3 regions of the Streptomyces sp. NPDC053750 genome follow, and region 2 is predicted to be linked to each of the others. Evidence: riboswitches for the same ligand, from Rfam matches in the RefSeq annotation. Region 2 holds a riboswitch; each other region holds the start of a gene.
The links. A riboswitch is a leader RNA that binds a small molecule or an ion and turns the genes downstream of it on or off. The one in region 2 is predicted to bind cyclic di-AMP.
Positions count from the first base shown of each region.

Region 1 (3,242 bases), on a different contig from region 2:
ACCAGCGCGGCCTTCGCCTCGCACTCCCTGAGCGGGGCCAGCGCCGCCCGGGCGTCCTTGGCGTACCGGACGGTGTCCTTGCGCGCCTGCTCCAGCGCGGGGTGGGCGCGCAGCAGGCGCAGCGCCTCGGCGTGCCGGGCGTCGTCGCTCAGGTCGGCGTCCAGCAGCTCGCACAGGGCGAGGTCCTCGGCGAGCCCCAGCCGGGCCGCCCGCTCGCGCAGCCGCAGCACCGGGAGGGTCGCGATGCCCTCGCGCAGGTCGGTCCCGGGCGTCTTGCCCGACTCGTGGGAGTCGGAGGCGATGTCCAGGACGTCGTCCGCGAGCTGGAAGGCGACGCCGAGGCGCTCGCCGTACTGGGTCAGGACGTCGACGACCGTCTCGTCGGCGCCGGACATCATCGCGCCGAACCGGCAGGAGACCGCCACCAGCGATCCCGTCTTGCCGCCCAGCACATCCAGGTAGTGGTCGACCGGGTCCCGGCCGTCCTGCGGTCCCGCGGTCTCCAGGATCTGACCGGTGACCAGCCGCTCGAACGCGAGGGCCTGCACGCGGACCGCCTCGGGGCCGAGGTCGGCGAGGATCTGGGAGGCGCGGGCGAAGAGGAAGTCGCCGGTGAGGACCGCGACCGAGTTGCCCCAGCGCGTGTTCGCGCTGGGCACACCGCGCCGCACGGCGGCCTCGTCCATCACGTCGTCGTGGTACAGCGTGGCGAGGTGGGTCAGCTCCACGACCACGGCCGAGGGCACGATCCCGGGGGCGTAGGGGTCGCCGAACTGGGACGCGAGCATCACCAGCAGCGGCCGGAATCGTTTCCCGCCGGCCCGGACCAGGTGCTGGGCGGCCTCCGTGATGAAGGGCACCTCACTCTTGGTTGCCTCAAGCAACCCTTCCTCGACAGCCACCAATCCGGCCTGGACATCGGCTTCCAGAGCCTGGTCCCGCACGCTCAGCCCGAACGGCCCGACGACGGTCACGAGGGATCTCCTGTCTGCTGGTGTCTACTGGCGATTACCCGGCTTGTCGATAGGTCGCTGCCACCACTCGTGTCAGCGTATCCGGTCATGTTTCGATCACCGCTAGCGCCCACCGTTACAGGCCGGTCGGTATCGGATCATGCGCGGCAAGTTTTTGATCAGCCGATATGAGCACATATTGATCGACACGGCCCGCGAGGTGCGGCACGGAACACGGTTGGCCGGAAGTCGCCGCCGAAGATCCCACCACCACTCCGGGCGACCCGCACACCCGGAACGTCACCCGCTCGGCGCACGCCCCTCTCCCCCCTCCCCTTCCACACGGACCTCCCCCTCTCCCGCTCCCGAACAGATGCCCGTTCAGCGTGCGAGAACACCGACAGGGCCCGGGCCGATCGCGGGGCGCACGGGACGACCGCCCCCGCCCGACCGCCGGCCGACACCGAAGCGCACGCCACCGACAGCCGGTTGACGACGAGTTGGGCGTAATGCCCGATTTGCCGCTCTCCTCGAGGCCCGTGAGTTGGCTCACGCCACACCCCCCGCGGGCAACCTTGCCGCACGCTGCGCCCTCCCTTTGCCTTCCCTTTGCCCCGTAGGCCAGTTGAGGCTTGGCAACCGCAAAGGATCAAGCACCCCAAACGCCTCAGATCAAGGTCAACATGCGCGTTGGGTGATTCCTGCACTTGTTTCGGACATCTGCTCTCGCATACGTTCCCGGCCTGTCGGGCGGACGCCGAGTCCTGCCACCGCCCGAACGCACAGTCATCCACCAACACACTCGCCGGCAGGAGCGGGGGACCCAGGTAAGTCGCCGCACCGGTCACCACCGGAGCGGCTCGGGGTGAAGCCGTACCCGTCAGGGCACGGCCGGGCACCTCCCCGCCCGAACCCGACAGCTCACCTCGCAGGCGTCAGGAGAGGGATTCAGCATGTCTGCCAACGGTCAGAACCGTCACGCCCGGACCGCCCGTATCGCTCGCAAGCTCGCCCTGGCCGGCACCGGCGCCGCCGTCCTCGCCCTGCCGCTCGTCGGTGCCACCGGCGCCTCCGCGGCCACCCCGGCCGCCGCCGCCACCACGACCGCCACCACGGCGGCGACGGCGTATTCGAACAACCTCGACGGCTGGATCCGCGAGTCGCTGGACATCATGGCCCAGCACGGCATCCCCGGCTCCTACGAGGGCATCCACCGCAACATCATGCGCGAGTCGTCCGGCAACCCGCTGGCCGTCAACAACTGGGACATCAACGCCGTCAACGGCACCCCGTCCAAGGGCCTGCTCCAGGTGATCGACCCGACCTTCCGGGCGTACCACGTGCCCGGCACCTCCTGGGACCCGTTCGACCCGGTCGCCAACATCACCGCCGCCTGCAACTACGCGGCCGACCGGTACGGCTCCATGGACAACGTCTTCGGCGCGTACTGAGCCGTACCGCCCGGGACGTACCAACCGGGACGGACTAAGAGGTACCGAAGATTCGCTCGAGGACGACGGCCACGCCGTCGTCCTCGTTCGTCGTGGTGACCTCGTCGGCCACCGCCTTGAGTTCGGGGTGGGCGCCGGCCATCGCGACGCCGCGGGCCGCCCAGTGGAACATGGGGATGTCGTTGGGCATGTCCCCGAAGGCGATCGTCCGGCGCCGGGACAGGCCCAGGTGCTCGGCTGCCAGCGCCAGGCCGGTCGCCTTGGTGATGCCGCACGGCTGGAGCTCCACCGTGCCCGGCCCCGACATCGTGACCGTCGCGAGGGAGCCGACCACCGTGCGCGCCGTCGCCGCCAACTCGTCGTCGGACAGGTCGGGATGGCGCAGCAGCACCTTGCTGATCGGCGCGTCCCACAGCTCGTCGCGCCGCTCGACCCGCACCGCCGGCAGCGTCGGGTGGGGCATCAGGTACCCCGGCTCGATGAGCGTGAGGCCGTCGACGCCGTCCTGGTCGACCGCGGCGTACACCTGCCCCACCTCGGCCTCGATCTTGCCGAGCGCGGTCTCGGCCAGCTCCCGGTCCAGGGTGACCGACCACAGCATCCGGTGCGCACCGGCGTCGTACACCTGCGCGCCCTGTCCGCACACCGCGAGCCCCGTGCAGCCGAGGCGGTCCAGCAGGGAGCGCACCCGGGGCGCCGGCCGCCCGGTCACCACCAGATGCCGCGCACCGGCCTCGGCCACCCGCGCCAGCGCGGCCAGCGCCCGGTCGGAGACGGTGTCGTCGCCGCGGAGCAGCGTGCCGTCGAGGTCGGTGGCGACGAGTGAATACGGGGTGCG
Region 1 covers NZ_JBITXB010000007.1:211,716-214,957, reverse strand. Annotated here, with positions in the region: gene ACIGO6_RS21620 (polyprenyl synthetase family protein) at 1-974, opposite strand, end outside; cyclic di-AMP (ydaO/yuaA leader) riboswitch at 1,747-1,902, shown strand; gene ACIGO6_RS21615 (transglycosylase SLT domain-containing protein) at 1,907-2,404, shown strand; gene ACIGO6_RS21610 (HAD family hydrolase) at 2,439-3,242, opposite strand, start outside.
Region 1: it holds a riboswitch for cyclic di-AMP, as region 2 does, so the genes downstream of both, ACIGO6_RS21615 (transglycosylase SLT domain-containing protein) here and ACIGO6_RS15695 (M23 family metallopeptidase) in region 2, are expected to answer to the same signal.

Region 2 (3,242 bases):
CGGGTGGTCACGGCCTGGCGGGAGCCGGACACCTTCGTACCGGGGGCCGACGGCAGCGGGGTGCTCGCCGCCGGGGGCACCGCCGTCGTCGTACTGCCGGAGTACGAGGAGCGGGCGAAGGCGCCCAACCGCCACCTGGAGGGGTAGGGAGATACGGGGTAGGGAGATACGGATGTGCATTCCGGCCCCGAGATGGCGTACAGTGGAGACACAACGACGCGGGGTGGAGCAGCTCGGTAGCTCGCTGGGCTCATAACCCAGAGGTCGCAGGTTCAAATCCTGTCCCCGCTACTCAAGACCGAAGGCCGGAATCCATGAGGATTCCGGCCTTCGGTGCGTTCACCCGGTCGGCCCTCCACGGCTCGCCCCCCGCCCCCGCTCCGGGAAGCCTGGAGCAACGGGACGGCAGGCGGCGTGGACGTGCGGGGTGGCGGGAGACGAGTGGTGCGGCCAGGTGAGGTGGACGAAGAGGAGCCGTACGCCAGGGCCGGCGGCCGGCTCCCCGGCGATCCCGTGCCCGACCCGGGCCTCGGCGAAATCGCGGCGCCCCTCCCGTCCGCCAGACCCGAGCAGCGGTGGCGGACCAGGTACGGGCGGACCTTCGTGCGTCTGCTCCCCGTGCTGCTGATCGTCGTCGCCGTCCTGTACGACGTCCTCACCCCGAGATACTTCACCGCCGCCCCCCTCTACACGGCCGCGCCCCTGGTCGCCGCCCCCCTCTACTCGCGGCGCGGCACGATCCTCACCGGTGTCGTCGTGGTCGCCGCCGTGGTCGGGCTCCAGCTCGGCAAGGGTGTCATCCACTACGTCGACTCCTTCACCGAGCTGCTCACCATCGCGACGGTCGCGGCGCTCGCCGTCCTCGTCAACGCCTTCGTACGCCGCACCGGCGAGCGCCTCGTCTCCGTCCGTGAGATCGCCGAGGCCGCCCAGCGCGCCGTGCTGCCCGAGCCCGCCGAGCGGATCGGCGGCTTCGAGATCGCCGCCTGCTACGAGGCCGCGCAGGCCGACGCCTTCATCGGCGGCGACCTGTACGCGGTGCAGGACAGCGCCCGCGGCGTCCGGCTCATCGTCGGGGACGTGCGCGGCAAGGGCATGGGCGCGGTGGCCGCCGTCGCGGTCGTGATCGGTGCCTTCCGGGAGGCCGCCGAGCAGGAGGCGACGCTGGAGGCGGTGGCGCAGCGGCTGGAGCGGGCCCTGGCGCGCGAGGGCACCCGGCGCGAGGGACTGGACGCCTTCGAGGGGTTCACCACCGCCGTCCTCGCCGAACTCCCGCACGGCGACGGGGTGGTCCGCATCGTCAACCGGGGCCATCCGCCGCCCCTGCTGCTGTACGCCGACGGCACCCTGCTCCCGCTGCCCGCCCGTGAGTCGGCGCTGCCGCTCGGCATGGGCGAGCTGGGGGTGTGGCCCGACCGGGCGGAGGAGGCCGCCTTCCCCGGTGGGGCCACGCTGCTGCTGTACACCGACGGCCTGTCCGAAGCCCGTGACGCCCGGGGCGCGTTCTACGAGCCGCAGGAGCGGCTGGCCGGCCGCGTCTTCCGGCATCCGGGCCGGCTGCTCGACACCCTGGCCGAGGATGTGCGCCGCCACTCCGGGGGTGGCATGGCGGACGACATGGCCCTGCTCGCCGTACGCCGCCCGTGCGCCACGCCCGACGGCACTGATCACTTTTCGTGACGGCGCGAGCGCCCTCCGCATAACAACTGACACACCATCAGGAAGTGATGAGGCGGGAGTTGACGCTGAAGGGCGGTCAAGTCGCCCGGTTTTCACCGCCCATGAGGCCTACGTCCCCACGGGATTCGTTAATGATCAACCGGAACGGCTTGGAATCCGAGCCCCCCGTCTATTAACGTTCGATAACGCAGCGCGGTCGTCCCAGCCGTCACAGAAGGCGGCTCCGTGCGCACGCGCCGAATCCCGCAAGGGAACCGGGGAACCACCACCTTGGGGTGAATCGCTCGTACGACGCCGTGGAGACACGGCGGATATACGCGCGTAGGAGACCTTCCTGCTCCGAACCCGTCAGCTAACCCGGTAGGCGGAAGGAAGGAAAGGAGTACGCCCACGTGGCGTCCAACCGGCCTGCCCCCGAGGCCCCGTTCGTGCCCACCGGGCACGGCACCGACACCTTCGGCTACGACGCCCCCCGCGCCGAAGAGGGCCCCTGGGAGGAGTGGAACCCCACCGCGGAATCCATCCGCCCCGTACGCGGCCGGCACCGCGTCGCCAAGCAGCGCGGCGGACTCGCCCGCAGCTCCACCGTCCTCGGCGTCGGTGTCATCGCGGCCGTCGGCGCGGGCGGCATGGCCAGCGCGCAGACCGGCAAGCCGCCGGTGTCGATCTCCATGCCGGACCTGCCGAACGTCGGCTCGCTCATCTCGGACGACGAGGAGCCGGAGCCGGAGGGTTCCGCCACCCCGCTCAGCGGCATCGGCACGGTCGCCGCCGCCGACACCACCGAGGGCACCGCCACCGACGCCGGTGAGACGCTGCGGGCCCGGATCATGGCGCAGGCCGAGCAGCAGCAGGCCCAGGTCGAGAGCAAGGCCGCCGCCGAGGCCGCGGCCGCCGCCGAGAAGCAGGCCGCGGAAGCCGCCGCCAAGGCGGAGAAGGAAGCCAAGGCCAAGGCCGCCGCCGCCAAGAAGAAGGCGGAGGAGGAGGCCAAGAAGAAGGCCGAGGCCGAGCGACTCGCGCAGCTGGCCAAGCAGTACACGCTGCCGACCTCCTCGTACACGATCTCCTCCACCTACGGCCAGGCCGGCGCCTACTGGTCCTCCGGCCACCACACCGGCCTCGACTTCGCGGCCCCCACGGGCACGCTGCTCAAGGCGGTGCACAGCGGCACGATCACGTCGGCCGGCTACGAGGGGTCGTACGGCTACAAGACGGTGCTCACCCTCGACGACGGCACCGAGATCTGGTACGCCCACCAGTCCTCCATCAGCGTCAGCGTCGGCCAGAAGGTCAACACCGGAGACGTCATCGGCCGCGTCGGCGCCACCGGCAACGTCACGGGCGCGCACCTCCACATGGAGGTCCACACCGGCGACGGCGGCGGTATCGACCCGATGGCCTGGCTGCAGAGCAAGGGGCTCACCCCCTGAGCGGCGCCCTTTCCGGCCTCCTCAGGTTCTGACCGGCCCCGCCACCTCTGATCCCCGGCGGTCCTGACGGCGACCCCCCGACGTCAGGGCTGCCGGTTCGCGGGAGCCGGTTTGCGGGATCTTTGCGCGGGT
Region 2 covers NZ_JBITXB010000004.1:643,717-646,958, forward strand. Annotated here, with positions in the region: gene ACIGO6_RS15680 (dihydrofolate reductase family protein) at 1-147, shown strand, start outside; tRNA gene ACIGO6_RS15685 (tRNA-Met) at 218-291, shown strand; gene ACIGO6_RS15690 (PP2C family protein-serine/threonine phosphatase) at 445-1,680, shown strand; cyclic di-AMP (ydaO/yuaA leader) riboswitch at 1,905-2,061, shown strand; gene ACIGO6_RS15695 (M23 family metallopeptidase) at 2,073-3,110, shown strand.

Region 3 (3,242 bases), on a different contig from region 2:
ATCATCTGCCTATACGTTCACGAATCAGCGTGGCCCGAGTACCACCGCCGCGCGGTCCCCGTTGTCTCGTGAAAGGTCGTCGCATGCTCTCCGGGAACGGTCGTCACCGCCGCCCCCGCCAGGCTCCCGCCCTGGTCGTCGCCGCCGGAGTGACCGGCTCCGCCATCGCGATCCCCCTCCTCGGCGCCACCGGCGCCCACGCGGCCGACGGGGCGAACTGGGACCGGGTCGCCGAGTGCGAGACCGGCGGTTCCTGGAGCCAGAACAGTGGCAACGGGTACTACGGCGGCCTGCAGCTGTCCCAGGAGGTGTGGGAGCAGTACGGCGGTCTGGAGTACGCGCCGAGCGCCGACCAGGCCAGCCGCTCGCAGCAGATACGGGTCGCCGAGAACCTGCACGCGGACCAGGGCATCGCCGCCTGGCCGACCTGCGGCCTGCTCGCGGGTCTGGGCAACGACTCGGCGTCCACGGGCAGCGGCACGGGTGACGGTGCGTCGGAGGGGACGGGGGGGTCGGAGGCGCCGGGGACGTCGACCGCCCCTGAGTCGACCGGATCGACCGACTCGTCCGGTTCGGCCGACTCATCCGGATCCTCCGGTTCGGCCGGGACGTCGGAGCCGACGGCCGGAACGTCGCCCTCGCCCTCCTCCTCGGCCACTTCCGGTCCTTCGTCGAGCACCGAGGACGAATCGGCCAAGTCAGGCGCGTCCACCGAATCCGACCCCTCGGGGAGCGCCGACCCGCAGCAGTCCGTCAGCTCGGCCGAAGCCACCACCAAGGGTGATGAAACGGACAAGGTGGAGCGAGGTGACGGTTCTTCGAACCTCACCGGCACCGAGGAGGAGTCGGGTTCGGGCCGTCATCGCGGCGACAGCGCCGACGAGGGCGCAGTGGACGGCCGTACGGCCGAGTCGTCGGGCCGGCACGCCTCGCGTGACGAGGGTGAGGCGCGAGAGGTCGTGGGCGGCGCGTACACCGTCCGTTCCGGCGACAGCCTGTGGGGCATCGCCGACTCGCTCGAGCTCGACGGCGGGTGGCGTTCGCTCTACGCCGGCAACAAGGAGGTCGTCGGGGTCGACCCGGACCACATCCTGCCCGGTCAGACGCTCACGGTCACGGGCGAATCGGGCGAAAAGTAGGGGGAGTTCGCGTCACGGTTAGAGGTCCTATGTCCGTTTTGGATCTAGTGAGATATAGGTCTCAGAAGCCGTGATCGTCTTTGAAAATCCGCGGAGCGCGTGTCTACGGTCATGACCGCTCGTCATCGCGGGCCCCGGTTGCCGCAACGCCGAATCCTGCCAGCGGCAGCCCGGGAACAGTCGTCGCGTCAAGCGCCGCAGGCAGGAGCGGGGGACCCAAGGTAAGTGCCGCACCGGGCAGTTGAGCCGGAGCGGCTAGGGGTGGAGCCGAGTTCCGTGAGGAACCCGGCCGGGCAACTCAACCGGCCCGAACCCGACAGCTCACCTCGCAGGCGTCGGTGAGGGGATCGATCCATGCTGTTTTCCGGCAAGGGCAAGCACCGTCGTCCGTCCAAGGCCACCCGAGTCATCGCCGTCGCCGGTGTCACCGGTGCCGCCGTCGCCGCTCCGCTGATGGCGGCCGGCAACGCCTCCGCCGCCACCGAGGCCGAGTGGGACGCCGTCGCCCAGTGCGAGTCCGGCGGCAACTGGGCCATCAACACCGGCAACGGCTACTACGGCGGTCTGCAGTTCGCCAGCTCCACCTGGGCCGCCTTCGGCGGTACGCAGTACGCCGCGACCGCCGACCGGGCGACCAAGGCGCAGCAGATCCAGATCGCCGAGAAGGTGCTCGCGGGCCAGGGCAAGGGTGCCTGGCCGGTCTGCGGCACCGGCCTGTCGAACGCCGCGTACACCGGTGGCGGCTCCTCGCAGGGTTCCGGCAGCTCCGAGAGCGCGCAGAGCCAGGACAGCGGCTCCACCGCCGAGCGCTCCACCGAGCAGAAGGCCTCCCGCTCCTCCGAGCGTCCGGCCGCCGAGAAGCAGGCCGAGAAGAAGACCGTCACCACCCCGACCGGCGAGAAGGTCGAGAAGGGCGACGGCGAGTACAAGGTCGTCGAGGGTGACACCCTCAGCTCGATCGCGGCGGAGCACGACGTCGCCGGCGGCTGGGCGAAGCTGTTCAAGCTGAACGACGACATCGTCGACGACGCCGACCTGATCTACCCGGGTCAGCAGCTGCACCTGAAGTAGGCAGCGGCCCCCTTGCTCCCGCCCCGGTGCGTGTTCCCCCGTACGCACCGGGGCGGGATTTCTATGCCCTGCTACCGCCCCTGTTGCCGCCCCTGTTTCCGTCCCGGTTTCCGGGAACGTCTTTGTTCCGTTCGGAAACAATTTACTCTCGGTTCTGTCCATGGGGTGGGCGACCGGCTGGCCGATCGCCCGGAGCCGGTTAGGCTCGTCCCGCAGAGCCCCTGTGGTCCTGCGGACCCGCGTCACACCGAAGCGTCACATTGAAGAAGGAGATGCTCGTGCCGTCCATCGACGTCGTCGTAGCCCGGGAAATCCTGGACTCCCGAGGCAACCCCACGGTCGAGGTCGAGGTCGGCCTCGACGACGGCAGCACGGGTCGTGCCGCCGTGCCGTCCGGTGCCTCCACCGGCGCCTTCGAGGCCATCGAACTCCGTGACGGCGACCCGGGCCGTTACCTGGGCAAGGGCGTCGAGAAGGCCGTCCTCGCCGTCATCGAGCAGATCGGCCCGGAGCTGGTCGGCTACGACGCCACCGAGCAGCGCCTGATCGACCAGGCGATGTTCGACCTGGACGCCACCGACAACAAGGGCTCGCTCGGCGCCAACGCCATCCTCGGCGTCTCGCTCGCCGTCGCCCACGCCGCATCCGAGGCGTCCGACCTGCCGCTCTTCCGCTACCTGGGCGGTCCGAACGCGCACCTGCTGCCGGTGCCGATGATGAACATCCTGAACGGCGGCTCGCACGCCGACTCCAACGTGGACATCCAGGAGTTCATGATCGCGCCGATCGGCGCCGAGTCCTTCTCCGAGGCGCTGCGCTGGGGCACCGAGGTCTACCACACCCTCAAGAAGGTCCTGAAGAGCAAGGGCCTGGCCACCGGCCTCGGCGACGAGGGCGGCTTCGCCCCGAACCTCGGCTCTAACCGCGAGGCCCTCGACCTCATCCTCGAGGCCATCAAGGAGGCCGGCTACACCCCCGGCGAGCAGATCGCCCTCGCGCTCGACGTCGCCGCGTCCGAGTTCTACAAGGACG
Region 3 covers NZ_JBITXB010000005.1:448,286-451,527, forward strand. Annotated here, with positions in the region: gene ACIGO6_RS17885 (transglycosylase family protein) at 84-1,139, shown strand; cyclic di-AMP (ydaO/yuaA leader) riboswitch at 1,323-1,489, shown strand; gene ACIGO6_RS17890 (transglycosylase family protein) at 1,494-2,210, shown strand; gene eno (phosphopyruvate hydratase) at 2,489-3,242, shown strand, end outside.
Region 3: it holds a riboswitch for cyclic di-AMP, as region 2 does, so the genes downstream of both, ACIGO6_RS17890 (transglycosylase family protein) here and ACIGO6_RS15695 (M23 family metallopeptidase) in region 2, are expected to answer to the same signal.